Regions from separate parts of the Vibrio navarrensis genome, predicted to be linked through region 3. Evidence: riboswitches for the same ligand, from Rfam matches in the RefSeq annotation. Region 3 holds a riboswitch; each other region holds the start of a gene.
The links. A riboswitch is a leader RNA that binds a small molecule or an ion and turns the genes downstream of it on or off. The one in region 3 is predicted to bind thiamine pyrophosphate.
Positions count from the first base shown of each region.

Region 1 (4,574 bases), on a different replicon from region 3:
AGAATTTTAAAATCGTATATGCTTGCAGATCTTCTTGCTCTGCTGCCGACGTTATCTGTTTCAGCTTACGGAAAATGCGATTGTGCAATTGTTTCATTTGCCAAACGTAAACGACTTCTTTGAAGAAAAGATGTCCTTTCACTTGATTGAGTAACGATACCGAGGTCAAAAGTGCGAGAAGGACACCGATCAAGTTCCAGTGGAAATTGCCCGTCGACTCTTGTTCGACGACTGTCTGGTTACCAAACAATGCAATCAGTAAGCTACCGAATGCCAGTGACGAGAGTGCGAAAAGCACCACAAAGCCAACAATGACGATATTAGCTTTTCTGCGGTAGAGCGGTTTGTTGATAGATTCAATTTTCATGTTTCATTCTATTAAAGCAGTAAGACAAGGCCCCTATGCTGCTCGATCACACCCGCTAACTCAATCAAGGTTTTGTAATCAAATTCGCACTTTGTCCATTTCTTCTTTTATAGAGGCTTTTTGTTTGGGCTCGCGCCTCAGTCTGACTTGGGTATATACTCCGCCCATTCAATTTACTGCTCATTCGAGGTTTCCTTTATGCGCTCTTTTGTTTTACGCGCCCGTGCCGCCCCAACTAACAGTAAAGCCTTACTGGAAGGCGTTGGTCAGGAAGCGCACACTGAAATTTTGGCACATACTTTGATGAACACCATGTTTGTTGCTCAATCGCACCGTGAGGATGTGACGGTGTATTTAGTGCTAGAGAGTACCCAGGACTATTCTCGAACCATCACGATTCAGTCAAATGATGTCACTAATATCAACGGTTTTAATGAAGCCACTTTACTGAATGTGGTTGCTCGCTCATTAGACGCTTCTCAAGGAATGGCCAAAGAAGAGTGCCGCAATGTGGAACCAGGTGTGACGGTTCGAACCATCAGTTTTGAGCGCCTTATTCAAGAGCTTGCGGAAAACCACCAGCTTTATATGTTGGACAAAAAGGGCGAATTTGTTCGCGACATTGATTTTGCGCCAAATCCCTGCTTTTTGCTCACCGATCACATTCCGATGCCGAAGAAGACTTTCAACAGCTTAAAACGCTTAGGTACGCAAAAAATCAGTCTTGGCCCTAAGATGCTGTTTGCTTCCCAGTGTGTCACCTTGATCCAGAACGAGTTGGATCTACGCGAGTCATTGTGAGTGACTTGCAGCAGGCCTTTTTGCTGCTATGATGTCGCAGATATAGTCGGGGAGCCTTTAGTTAGGCTGAGATCGCAAAGCGAGACCCGTTGAACCTGATGCAGTTAATACTGACGTAGGGAACTATATGCGTGTTCACCCGTTTGTTGTGGTTAAGGACAAAAGTTTCCCCCAATCGCACGGCGGCAGCTTGTTGAATACGCAGTTCCTGTACGTCTTGTCATAGGAAGCAAGATGCTATTCTCACAAGACTCTCAATCTCACATCCCTATTGTTCTCACTATCGCTGGCTCAGACAGCGGAGGCGGCGCGGGCATTCAAGCTGATATTAAGACCATCTCCGCCACTGGCAGTTACGCCTGCTCTGTGATTACGGCTATTACCTCGCAAAATACTCAAGGGGTATTCGCCGTTCTGCCCATCCCACTTGAGCATATTGCATCCCAGTTGGATGCGGTGTTCAGCGATTTAAACGTCAGAGCGGTAAAAATTGGTATGTTGGCAGACGCCGACATTATCCGTCTTGTCGCCAGCAAAATTCGCCAATATCGTCCACCGTTTGTTGTGTTGGACCCCGTAATGGTCTCTACCAGTGGCGATCTGCTTCTTGCACCGGAAGCCATCAACACGCTCAAGGAAAGCTTAATCCCTCTGGCCAGTATCATTACACCGAACCTTCCCGAATATGCCGCTTTAACCCAACAGCCTCAACCCGAAAACGAAAACGGCTTAATGCAGACACTTGATGAGTTACGTATTCTACACGCTAAAGCCGTGTTGCTTAAGGGGGGCCATTTGGAGCAGGAAGAATACAGCAGCGATCTGCTGATTGAAGGCGATATGGCAGAACTAATCCGTTCGACGCGTCACCCGACACGCAACACACACGGTACGGGTTGTACCCTCTCTTCGGCTATTGCCTCTTATTTAGCGCAAGGCCACCGGATGCACAAAGCGGTTTTTCTCGCCAAACAGTACATCTCTCAGGCCATTAGTCATGCCGACGAGTTATCTGTCGGCCAAGGAAGAGGGCCAGTGAACCATTTCTTTGCGGGACATATGCACGTGCGCTGACACAAACTTTCGCCGAACGGTTAGCTGGTAACAGAGTGAGCACGCAAATTAACTTTGCCCTGATATTTCTGCTGCTTGCCTTGGCATACAATGCCGCTTTTTATTAACGGCGGAAACTGTTCGTGGACCGTGCACTCAATTTCAAACTGGCTGGGCTTATCACCCTTTTTTGCTACGCACTTTGCCTTGGCGTCATCACTTGGCTTTACTACCCTGCCTCTCTCTTTTCTCCGGTCGCCTCGTTTGAAGGACGCCTATTGACACTTTTAACTTACTCAGCGGGCATTCAGGGCTTTTTCATCACGCTGATCATTCTGTGCATTTGGGCGCTCTCAATTCGCACATTTAGGCGAGGCGTATTACAGAAATTTTTGCAGCTTGGCCTGTTACTCATCATAGGTTTTGCAAGTAAAAGCGGCTTAAAGCTGGCAACGGAGAGCCCTCGTCCTTATAGCGAGTTGCTGGCCGCTGAGCAGATCATTGACTCTCCTGCAGATTTTTATCGTCTGGATGAAGCGGAAAAAGTGCAGGCCATTTCAGCCGTATCACAGAATGTCAGCCCGTGGCGAAGCCAACATTGGCAAGGTGAGAAGGACTATTCTTTTCCTTCCGGACATACCCTCTTCGCGGCGATTTGCGTTGCTTTCTTTGGGGCAGCCTTTTTATCTGCAAAGCGATACGGCGCGTTAATATTGTTACTGGTATGGGCGAGCAGCGTTGCCTATAGCCGATTGTGGTTGGGGATGCATCGCCCATTAGACCTGTTCGGTTCTTGGGCTTTTGTGGCAATCGTGTTTACCCTACTGCCCAATCATTTACCTATTGTCAGCCAATGGAAACGCGGTTAGCGAAACAATAAGGTGCGAGGCAGATACCGTCACGCCTTCCATTGGTGAAGGCGTTCTATTTTCAATGTCATCTTAAACGGAAGGGGCAAATGAATGGCGTTCAAAATAAAGCTAAAAAGAAGGTCGTTTGGCAAAAGTAGGACAACCAAACGACCAAAAGCCATTTAAGCTAAGCTGGTTATACAACCAAAGCATAGAAAGTGTTGTCTGTGAGGACCAACTCACTTAGACGGCGCCATTATAACGTGAGTCAAAGGAAATGAAAGAAATAAAACGTACCATCCGTTATTTGTTGATGGATTTATGACTATTAATTCGCACTTTTTCTTTTCCAGCGGTACTAGGATATGAGCTTCTATTCAATCAACAAATTGAGCAGGAAATATTGACCACGGCATAGCCAATTGCCATGTAAACCACTCTTTCGACCTCTTCTGCGTCACCTTGAATTAAACGTGTAAGTCGGGTTCGGCCTTTTTCTGTACAAATGATCTCTCCAACGTTTTGGATAAGATTGCGAAACATTCTGTCTTCTCTCACCGCCTTCACCCAAGAGCGATAAAAATCCTCTGGAGAAGAGAACTCCAGCGACTGAATCACCAGCTCAACGGCCTTTGGTTTCAGCTCTTCCAAGAGATCTTCTTTTCTTTTGAAGTGGCCATTCACCCCGGAACGACTGATACCCGTTTTCTCTGCGATATGGGTAAACGTCAGGTTTTCATAACCTTCCAGCAGGAGGATTTTAAATGAAGTATCGATAATGTTTTGTCGTGTTTGCTGTGCCACCGCACGACTCACTCTTGGCATAACGCCCTCCTACTACTCGGCTGTCTCGCCCAACTAAATATACAAACAACGGCTTACGAAAAATCCGCTATTATTTTTATCAACAATACGTATGACGCACAATAAACATGCGAAATGTATCATTATACGAGCCTAACTTTTGGATAAAATATCATAATTTGAACATTTAGAGAGAGTGAATTTAAAGGATTCTATCCTTTATTTTGGCAAGAGTATAAGCAAAATTGCACAAGAGAACGAACAGCCTCCTCCTGTGCAAAATCCATTTATCCTGAGGCAAACTACAAATCGCGCATCAGGATTTCATATTCCTCTTCCGCCTCTTGGATTAGGCTACGTAACTCCTGGGCATCTTGGCTATTGAGCAAGAGTTGCCAAGGTGACGCTTGATGACAGTAGACAACACTGACACCCTGTGGATTTACCTTGAAAGAGAGATTGTCGAAACTGCTGCTGTGGTGTTGGTACAACTCCAAAACTTCGATTTCGACTGTTCCTGTGGGGTTTACTTCAACACAGGCATGTAAGCTGGGCTTTCCTGAAACGGTGTAATGACGTTGAACGGTAAGCATGATCTCCTCCTGAACCTGCCCATTAACAGACCAAGTTCAGTTTAGGACAGAAGAATCGGACTCGAAATTAAACTGATGTGAAGATTGATCTCTGTTAAAGGATGA
Region 1 covers NZ_CP065218.1:1,059,283-1,063,856, reverse strand. The annotation lists gene I3X05_RS21435 (DUF3087 family protein) at 1-367, opposite strand, end outside; gene trmY (tRNA (pseudouridine(54)-N(1))-methyltransferase TrmY) at 566-1,168, shown strand; TPP riboswitch at 1,206-1,307, shown strand; gene thiD (bifunctional hydroxymethylpyrimidine kinase/phosphomethylpyrimidine kinase) at 1,403-2,242, shown strand; gene I3X05_RS21420 (phosphatase PAP2 family protein) at 2,365-3,090, shown strand; gene I3X05_RS21415 (TetR/AcrR family transcriptional regulator) at 3,454-3,897, opposite strand; gene I3X05_RS21410 (hypothetical protein) at 4,179-4,469, opposite strand.
Region 1: another riboswitch for thiamine pyrophosphate. It lies ahead of thiD (bifunctional hydroxymethylpyrimidine kinase/phosphomethylpyrimidine kinase); the one in region 3 lies ahead of thiC (phosphomethylpyrimidine synthase ThiC).

Region 2 (4,574 bases), 310 kb from region 3:
CTGATGGTCAGTGGCAAGCGGAAAAGCGAGTCAAAGATGGCTCTCACTTTGCGGTCTTCTTCCAAGGTGAATGCGTGGGCGAAGTGAAGTGGGATTTGGTGGGCGATCACAACGTCGACAATGCGCTGATGGCGATTGCGGCGGCGCGCCATGTCGGAGTGACGCCCGATCTTGCCTGTCAGGCACTCGGCCAATTTATCAATACCAAGCGCCGTTTAGAGCTCAAAGGCGAAGTCAATGGGGTGGCCGTTTATGATGATTTCGCTCATCATCCCACCGCGATTGAACTGACTCTCGGTGGTTTACGTAATAAGGTGGGCGACAAACCGATCTTTGCGGTTTTGGAGCCGCGCTCTGCAACGATGAAACGTGGCGTGCATAAAGAGACGCTTGCTGCTTCGTTAGCCTATGCCGATGAAGTGTTTTTATTCCAACCGCCGGGCTTGGATTGGTCGGTCGAGGCCGTGGCGGCACAATGTCACCAGCCTGCGTTTACCAGTGACAATATGGATGAATTTGTTGCGCAAATTGCCAGTCGTGCGAAATCTGAGGTGCAAATCTTGGTGATGAGTAACGGCGGTTTTGACGGCATTCATGGCAAGTTGCTGGCGGCACTGGACAAGGCGTCTGACTGACTCGGCCCATAATCGTGCTAACTGAAATCGTGCCAACTGAAATGACAATGACTGAAAAACAAAAAACAATCACACTGGCGTTTACGGGGGCCTCTGGTGCGCCGTATGGTTTACGCTTGCTTGAATGCCTGCTCGCGGCAGATTATCAGGTTTACCTGCTGATTTCCTCCGCCGCGCGTGTGGTGCTAGCCACCGAGCAGGGGCTGAAGTTGCCCGCCAATCCACAAGCCGCGCAAAGCGCGCTGGTGAACTACCTTGGCTGCTCGGCCGAGAAGCTGGTGGTGTGCGGTAAGGACGATTGGTTCTCGCCCGTTGCTTCCGGCTCCGCAGCGCCAAAGCAGATGGTGGTGTGCCCTTGCTCTGCGGGCAGTGTTGCGGCGATAGCGCACGGCATGTCGGATAATTTAATTGAGCGCGCCGCCGATGTGGTGCTGAAAGAGCGTGGTCAATTGATCCTCGTGGTGCGTGAAACACCGTTTTCCACTTTGCATCTGGAAAACATGCACAAGTTATCGCAGCTTGGCGTGACCATCATGCCCGCGGCACCGGGGTTCTACCATCAACCGCAACGTATTGAGGACCTTGTCGACTTTATGGTCGCGCGTATTCTTGACCATCTTGGCGTCGAGCAAGGTTTAGTGCCGCGCTGGGGGTACGATAACCGTCCGCGTGACGAGCACGTATAGCCAAAGCGAACGTTTCGCATTACAATCCGCCTCACTCATCGGGGAGCTCATCTGCGTATTTTTGTCGCAGAAGCTGAGATCAGGCCATCGCCTGGGACCCGTATACCTGAACCAGATAATGCTGGCGTAGGAATTGAGTCAGGAATTTAATTCGTAATGGAAGATTAAAACCGACCTCAAACCTGTGCCGCTCCACTCATGTCATGCAACGCAAATGGAGAGCGAGCCGTGAAAACCACTCTTAACCTGATTGCCCTAGCGATGGTCACTTCTGCCCCCGCTTTGGCTGCCGATAACACCCTCACTGTTTACACTTACGACTCTTTTGCCGCCGATTGGGGCCCGGGCCCGACGATCGAAAAAGCGTTCGAAGCGAAATGTGGCTGTGACGTCAACTTTGTTGCGCTGGATGATGGCGTGTCGATCCTTAACCGTCTGCGTCTTGAAGGCAAGAACAGCAAAGCGGATGTGGTGCTCGGGTTGGACAACAACTTGATGGCTGAAGCCAAAGCAACGGGTTTGCTGGCAGAACATCAGGTCGATACCCGTGTAGTTACGCTGCCAAAGGGGTGGTCTGACACGACGTTTGTCCCTTACGATTACGGCTACTTTGCTTTTATCTACAACAAAGAAACGCTGGCCAATCCGCCGAAAAGTTTAAAAGAGTTGGTGGAGCAGCGCAGCGATCTCAAAGTGATCTACCAAGATCCGCGCACCTCAACTCCAGGACAAGGTTTGCTGCTGTGGATCAAATCCGTTTACGGCGATAGCGCCAGCGAAGCATGGCAGCAACTGGCGAAAAAGACCGTGACGGTCACTAAGGGCTGGTCGGAAGCTTACTCGATGTTCCTCAAGGGTGAGTCGGATATGGTGCTCTCATACACCACCTCTCCGGCCTATCACCTGATTGCGGAAAATGACGCGAAATACGCGGCGGCGGGCTTTTCTGAAGGGCATTACATGCAAGTGGAAGTGGCCGCGAAAGTGAAAAGCAGCCAAAAACAGCAACTGGCCGATGAGTTTATGCGTTTTATTTTAAGTGACGACTTCCAAGCGGCGATGCCAACGGGCAACTGGATGTATCCGGTCACCGACGTAACACTGCCTGAGGGCTTTGACACCTTAACTGTGCCGGTGAAATCACTCAGCTTCACACCTGAAAAGGTGGCCGAAATGCGCAAGCCTTGGATCCGCGAGTGGCAAAGCGCGCTGACGTTTTAAGGCTGCCCGTTGAATTCTGTACCTAAAGCGGGCATTGGGGTCGCGGTGATGATCGCGACCTTTGTTATTGCTGCGCTGGCAGCGCTCCTTTCTACGGCGCCCTCGCTGGATGTGAGCGTCATCTGGCGCGATCCTTACTATCGTCATGTCACCCAGTTCAGTTTTTGGCAGGCTTTTTTGTCGATGCTGCTGAGCGTCAGTTTGGCGATCCCGGTGGCGCATGCGTTGGCCAAACGACGTTTTCCTGGCCGCGCTCTGCTGTTGAAGCTGTTTGCCTCAACGCTGGTTTTACCGGTGTTGGTCGGGGTGTTTGGCCTTTTGGCGATTTATGGCAACAGTGGTTGGCTGGTGAATCTGTTGCAACAAGCGGGCTACTTGAACTCGTTTTCCATCTACGGTTTGAGTGGCATTTTGCTTGCCCACGTGTTTTTCAATCTGCCGTATGCGGCCCGTTTGCTGCTACAAGCGCTGGAATCGATCCCGGCAGAGCAGCATAAACTGGCGGCTCACCTCGGTATGTCACCTTGGGATAAATTTCGCTTTGTTGAATGGCCAAGGCTGCGTCAACAACTGCCGCATGTCGGTGGCTTGGTGTTTATGCTCTGTTTTACCAGTTTCGCTACTGTGATGGCGCTGGGCGGTGGGCCGAAATCCACCACCATTGAGCTGGCTATCTATCAGGCGATCAAATTCGATTTCGATCTGCAAAGCGGAGCCATTCTGGCTATCTGGCAAATGTTGCTGTGCAGCGTTTTGGCGCTGGCGCTACAAAAATTGGCGCGTCCTTTATCGGTTTCTGCGGGCAGTCGCAGCGAGTCACCTTTTTTAGTGCGCGACAGCGGCCTGCTGCGTGTTTGGGACTACGCTTGGATTTTGGCCGCCGCGCTTTTGGTGTTACCGCCGCTGCTGATGGTACTGCTTTCTGGGGCGAATGGCAAAGTGGTTGACGTGCTGGCTGATGCTCGCTTTTGGTCGGCACTTGGCGCATCGCTGCAAGTCGCACTGCTTTCTGCCACACTCGCAGTGGCGGCAGGCATGGCGATTCTCTCGTCCAGTCGCATCTGGCGTATTGGAGAACGTCGTCATCGCGCGGATGGTTTGGAGATGGTGGGCACCATCGTCTTAGTCACCCCGGGGCTGGTCATTAGTACGGGCGTTTTCTTGCTGCTGCGCAGCGTGACCGACGTTTTTAGCTTAGCGTTAGTGGTGGTGGTTTTGGTCAATAGCTTGATGGCGCTGCCGTACGCGATCAAAACCTTGGCTCAGCCAATGTTGCACATTGAGCAGCAGTACCAATATTTGTGTGCCAGTTTAGGTATACGTGGCCTAAACCGCTTGCGGGTGATTGAGCTGCGCGCGCTGTCGAAACCGCTCGCTTCAGCGTTTGCGCTCTGTTTTATGTTTGCGATTGGCGATCTTAGCGCGATTGCGCTGTTTGGTAGTCAAGAGTTTCGCACGCTGCCTTTATACCTTTTCCAACTGCTGGGCAGTTACCAGATGGAATCGGCCGCAGTGGTCTCGCTCACTTTACTGCTGCTCAGTGTTGGCTGTTTTGCCCTGACCGAACGTCTATTTACCACCCGCGTTAGTGAGGAATCATGTTAACTCTCAATCAGGTGAAGTATTACTATCACGATGCGCTGTTTCACTTTGATCTACAGGTCGCGCAAGGGGAGATCGTCGCGCTGATGGGCCCAAGTGGGGCGGGCAAATCGACGCTGTTGGCGCTGCTGGCCGGGTTTATTGAACCGCAATCGGGAGAGATGGCGGTCAGCGGACTCTCTTTACTCCACAAGCCGCCTTATCAGCGTCCGTTTTCCATGTTGTTTCAAGAGCACAATCTCTTTTCTCATCTCACGGTGGAGCAAAATATTGCTTTGGGCTTACAGCCCGGGCTCAAATTGAGCTCTGCCGAGCGCAAGCAGGTGCGGCAGGCCGCAGAACAAGTGGGCATTGCGCCTTATTTGTCGCGTTTGCCGCAACAATTGTCGGGAGGGCAACGTCAACGCGTGGCGCTGGCAAGGTGCTTTGT
Region 2 covers NZ_CP065217.1:3,147,503-3,152,076, reverse strand. The annotation lists gene mpl (UDP-N-acetylmuramate:L-alanyl-gamma-D-glutamyl-meso-diaminopimelate ligase) at 1-635, shown strand, start outside; gene I3X05_RS14840 (flavin prenyltransferase UbiX) at 683-1,321, shown strand; TPP riboswitch at 1,351-1,471, shown strand; gene thiB (thiamine ABC transporter substrate binding subunit) at 1,550-2,542, shown strand; gene thiP (thiamine/thiamine pyrophosphate ABC transporter permease ThiP) at 2,552-4,147, shown strand; gene thiQ (thiamine ABC transporter ATP-binding protein) at 4,141-4,574, shown strand, end outside.
Region 2: another riboswitch for thiamine pyrophosphate. It lies ahead of thiB (thiamine ABC transporter substrate binding subunit); the one in region 3 lies ahead of thiC (phosphomethylpyrimidine synthase ThiC).

Region 3 (4,574 bases):
ATTCTCAGCTGTATGGTTTTGATCCCCAGTGGCAAAAGCTTTTCTATCCATTCAACACTGTCCACTACTGGATACAATCCAAGGCTATGTGGTTCCAGCTTGGGAAAACCCTTGTTCAAATTGGCCAGCTGCCATTCAAGGCGAATATCAAGATCCTTGTGTTCTAGGACGGGTGTTGGAAAAGCGCAGTACTCAAATGCCCATGTTTCACGTGAAACATTCAACATCGCTCTTGCCAAAGTGAGGCTATCTTCTAGTGGAAAACTCAGTGCGGATAAGGTGATAAACCACACTAAATGACGACGCATAGCTGCTCGGGAAAGCAGGCTACCTTCAGTGACTCTCAGCGCTTGACGTTGCTGATTGAGAGGATTCGTCCAAACATCGTACTTATCGCCATTGGAGTCGTTGAGATGAATAAAGACCTTACGCGAATCCATCGTAAAAGACTCTATCGACGCTGCCGACAAATAACACAAACAGCAGTGATACTCAGTGGTTTGAATTTGGTCTTTATCCAACAGATCGGTGGCAACAACGAAATGTTCTTCGTTAGAAATCAGTTGCAATGTCCGAGTCGGGCTAATACCCAACTCGATATGCTCAATGGCAAAGCCTTGCTGTTCTGCCAAAAGCAAACACTGCTGAATATCTCCGGTCACTTCGATGATATCGGATGGGATCAGCAGTTTCATGCTTATTCCTCCACATTGGCCATGGCAGCAGGGTGATAGAGCTCTGAGCCAGAGGCTTTAAACTCTGCCGATTTTTGTCGCATTCCTTCCAGTGGATCGTCAATCAGCTTAATTTCAATCGCTTCACCTTCAGCCGTTTGTAAGTCCTTGGCGTACTCACGGACTTCTTGAGAGATTTTCATCGAACAGAATTTGGGTCCACACATAGAACAGAAATGGGCAACCTTGCCCGATTCTTGTGGTAGCGTTTCATCGTGATAAGCACGAGCAGTATCCGGATCGAGCGACAGATTGAATTGGTCTTGCCAGCGGAACTCAAAACGGGCTTTTGATAACGCGTTGTCACGCACTTGAGCTCCCGGATGACCCTTAGCTAAGTCCGCAGCATGCGCGGCCAGTTTGTAGGTAATTAGCCCTGTTTGCACATCTTCTTTATTGGGCAGCCCAAGATGTTCTTTTGGCGTTACATAACAAAGCATCGCGCAGCCATACCAACCTATCATCGCCGCGCCAATCCCAGAGGTGATGTGGTCATAACCGGGGGCAATATCCGTGGTTAACGGGCCAAGGGTATAAAACGGCGCTTCATGACAATGCTTAAGCTGTTCGTCCATGTTCTCTTTGATCATGTGCATCGGCACATGCCCAGGGCCTTCGATAATCACCTGAACGTCGTATTCCCAAGCAATCTTAGTCAATTCTCCCAGCGTTCTTAGCTCAGCAAACTGCGCTTCATCGTTCGCATCCGCAACGGAGCCGGGACGCAGGCCATCCCCCAAAGAAAGCGCTACATCATATATCGCACAAATCTCGCAGATTTCCCGGAAGTGGGTATACAAAAAACTCTCTTGATGGTGTGCCAGACACCACTTGGCAATGATGGAGCCGCCACGAGAGACAATCCCGGTCACACGCTTCGCCGTCATCGGAATATAACGCAACAATAGGCCGGCATGGATAGTGAAATAATCAACGCCCTGCTCTGCCTGTTCAATCAGTGTATCGCGCATCACTTCCCAGTTTAGATTTTCCGCAATACCATTTACCTTCTCTAAAGCTTGGTACATAGGGACTGTACCAATTGGCACTGGGCTATTGCGCAGGATCCACTCGCGAGTTTCGTGAATGTTACGTCCTGTAGAGAGATCCATGACGGTATCGCCACCCCAGCGCGTTGCCCAAACCAGCTTTTCCACTTCTTCTTCAATTGAAGATGTGACTGAAGAGTTGCCAATGTTAGCGTTCACTTTGACCAGGAAGTTACGGCCAATGATCATTGGCTCAGACTCAGGGTGATTGATATTGGAAGGGATAATCGCACGTCCTTCTGCCACTTCTCGGCGGACAAATTCTGCGGTAATTTCCTTAGGAAGATTGGCTCCAAAACTCTGCCCGGAATGCTGCTGAGTTAATACCTCATCGCAATATTGTGCTCTGCCCATATTCTCACGCAGCGCAATGAATTCCATCTCGGGCGTGATAATGCCCTTACGTGCGTAATGCAATTGCGTAACACAATACCCCGTTTTGGCACAACGAATACGCGGTAAATTGCCGTAACGTAACTCGTCCAACGTCTCGTCGTCTAAACGCTGTTTGGTGTAGGTCGAGCTCACTTCATCGAGAACTTCAGTGTCACCACGTTCGGCAATCCAGCCCTCTCTTAGCTTGGGCAAACCGCTATAGAGGTCAATAGTGTGCTGTGGATCGGTATAAACGCCAGACGTATCGTAGACTCTAATCGGCTCATTGGGCGCCAAAATAGGGGCATCTTTTGAACCACCGATAAGGCTATCCGCCAGCGATATTTCACGCATTGGCACTCGAATATCAGGCCGAGAACCTTCGACATAAATTTTGTTGGAATTGGGGTACGCTTGTACTGAAAGAGTATCAATGAACTGTTTGGCTTCCAGTCTCGCTTGCTTGCGATTCGACATAGCATTTTTCCTTTCTTGTTATGCAAGATAAAAAGGTGACGGATGAAAATGCTTGGCGGAAAGATGCGACAAGAGGGATCGAACATACACAAATTGCAGATGGCTCTGCGCGCAAAATTCGAACTTTGATAAGACACTAGTAGAATTTAGCTACCAAAATCTTCTCTTGTTCCCTTCGCAGGTTTTAACCTGATCAGGTTCAACGGATCCCGAATAAACGGTCTCAGCCTTATGGCACTCCGACAAGTGAAACGATTATAAGCAATCGACTTGGTTAAACCAAGCCGACCTGTAAAAAATTTGTTGGAAAATTAGATTTGAACATCACTGCTTTAAGAGCTGAAATCCAAGCCATGCAGCGCCAACACTTAGAGTAACATTGAGCAGAATATTCAACCCCATCTTAAGGAAAGCACCCTGCTGCATCAGCAGCACGTTGTCCATGGAGAACGTCGAAAAGGTCGTCAAGGCACCAAGAAAGCCCAAACCGATAACTTGCCGCCAAGGTTCAGTCGCGAGCATTTCGCTTTCGAATGCAGCGATCAAAAGCCCCATCACAAATGACCCGACAACGTTCACAGTCAAGGTTCCATAGGGAAAACCGCGCCCAAGTAATAAAACACAGAGCTCAGACACCAGATAACGAGAGCAGGCACCAAAAGCCCCCCCTAAAGCGATAAACCCCAATATAGCCAGTTGCCCCATAACGAACCTCACAATTTGAATGCGACGATATTGTAACCACCACAGTCAAAATAGCGAGTTTAAAACCCCCGTTCCCAGCGGAAATCTATGCTTGATGCTATGCAGAAACAAAAGGTTACAGGAGTCACTTTACGCTATCTAAATCAATCTTATGCCAATCTAAGAAAAAACATGATCTAATTAAGGCCATTCAACGATAGAGCTTATTCGCCATGGATAACCTTAATAATATCAACTTCAAAAAACTCGCTAGCCAGCAAAAATCCATTCAAATGAAAATGAGATTACTGGCTCTTGCTCATTTCAAAGAGGGACACTCTCGCACCCAAATCGCCAAGTTTCTTATGGTGAGCCGAACCAGTGTTAATAAGTGGGTTCACACTTTTCTTGAAGAAGGATTACAAGGGCTGAAGGAAAAGCCAAGAACGGGACGACCCCCCTTCTTAACTTCTGAGCAAAGAGAGCAGTTGAGCCAATACATAAAAGATAAAGCCAATGATACACAAGGCGGACGACTGACTGGGGCCGACATCCACGCTTATATCGTGAAAGAATTTGGCCAGCACTACCACCCTGACTCTATCTATTACCTGCTCGAGCACATGGGCTTGTCATGGATAACTTCCCGCTCAAAACACCCCAAGCAATCTCAAGAAGTCCAAGACGATTTTAAAAAAAATTCAAAATTGAAACGATCCTGAAGATCCCAGGACATATCGCTTTAGAGCATGTGGATGTCTGGTTTCAAGATGAAGCCAGATTTGGGCAACAAAACACGACGACACGGTTATACCAATCTAAGTAAAAATATGATCTAATTGAGGCCATTCAACGATAAAACTTATTCGCTATGGACAGTCTCAATAATATCGACTTTAAAAAGCTCGCAAGCCAGCAGAAATCTATTCAGATGAAAATGAGATTGCTGGCCCTCGCTCATTTCAAAGAGGGACACTCTCGCACCCAAATCGCCAAGTTTCTTATGGTGAGCCGAACCAGTGTTAATAAGTGGGTTCACACTTTTCTTGAAGAAGGATTAGAAGGGCTGAAGGAAAAGCCAAGAACGGGACGACCCCCCCTTCTTAACTTCTGAGCAAAGAGAGCAGTTGAGCCAATACATAAAAGATAAAGCCAATGATACACAAGGCGGACGACTGACTGGGGCCGACATCCACGCTTATATCGTGAAAGAATTTGGCCAGCACTACCACCCTGACTCTATCTATTACCTGCT
Region 3 covers NZ_CP065217.1:3,461,535-3,466,108, forward strand. The annotation lists gene I3X05_RS16405 (thiamine phosphate synthase) at 1-695, opposite strand, end outside; gene thiC (phosphomethylpyrimidine synthase ThiC) at 698-2,635, opposite strand; TPP riboswitch at 2,789-2,887, opposite strand; gene crcB (fluoride efflux transporter CrcB) at 2,960-3,340, opposite strand; gene I3X05_RS16420 (IS630 family transposase) at 3,553-4,041, shown strand; partial or broken gene I3X05_RS16425 (IS630 family transposase) at 4,191-4,574, shown strand, end outside.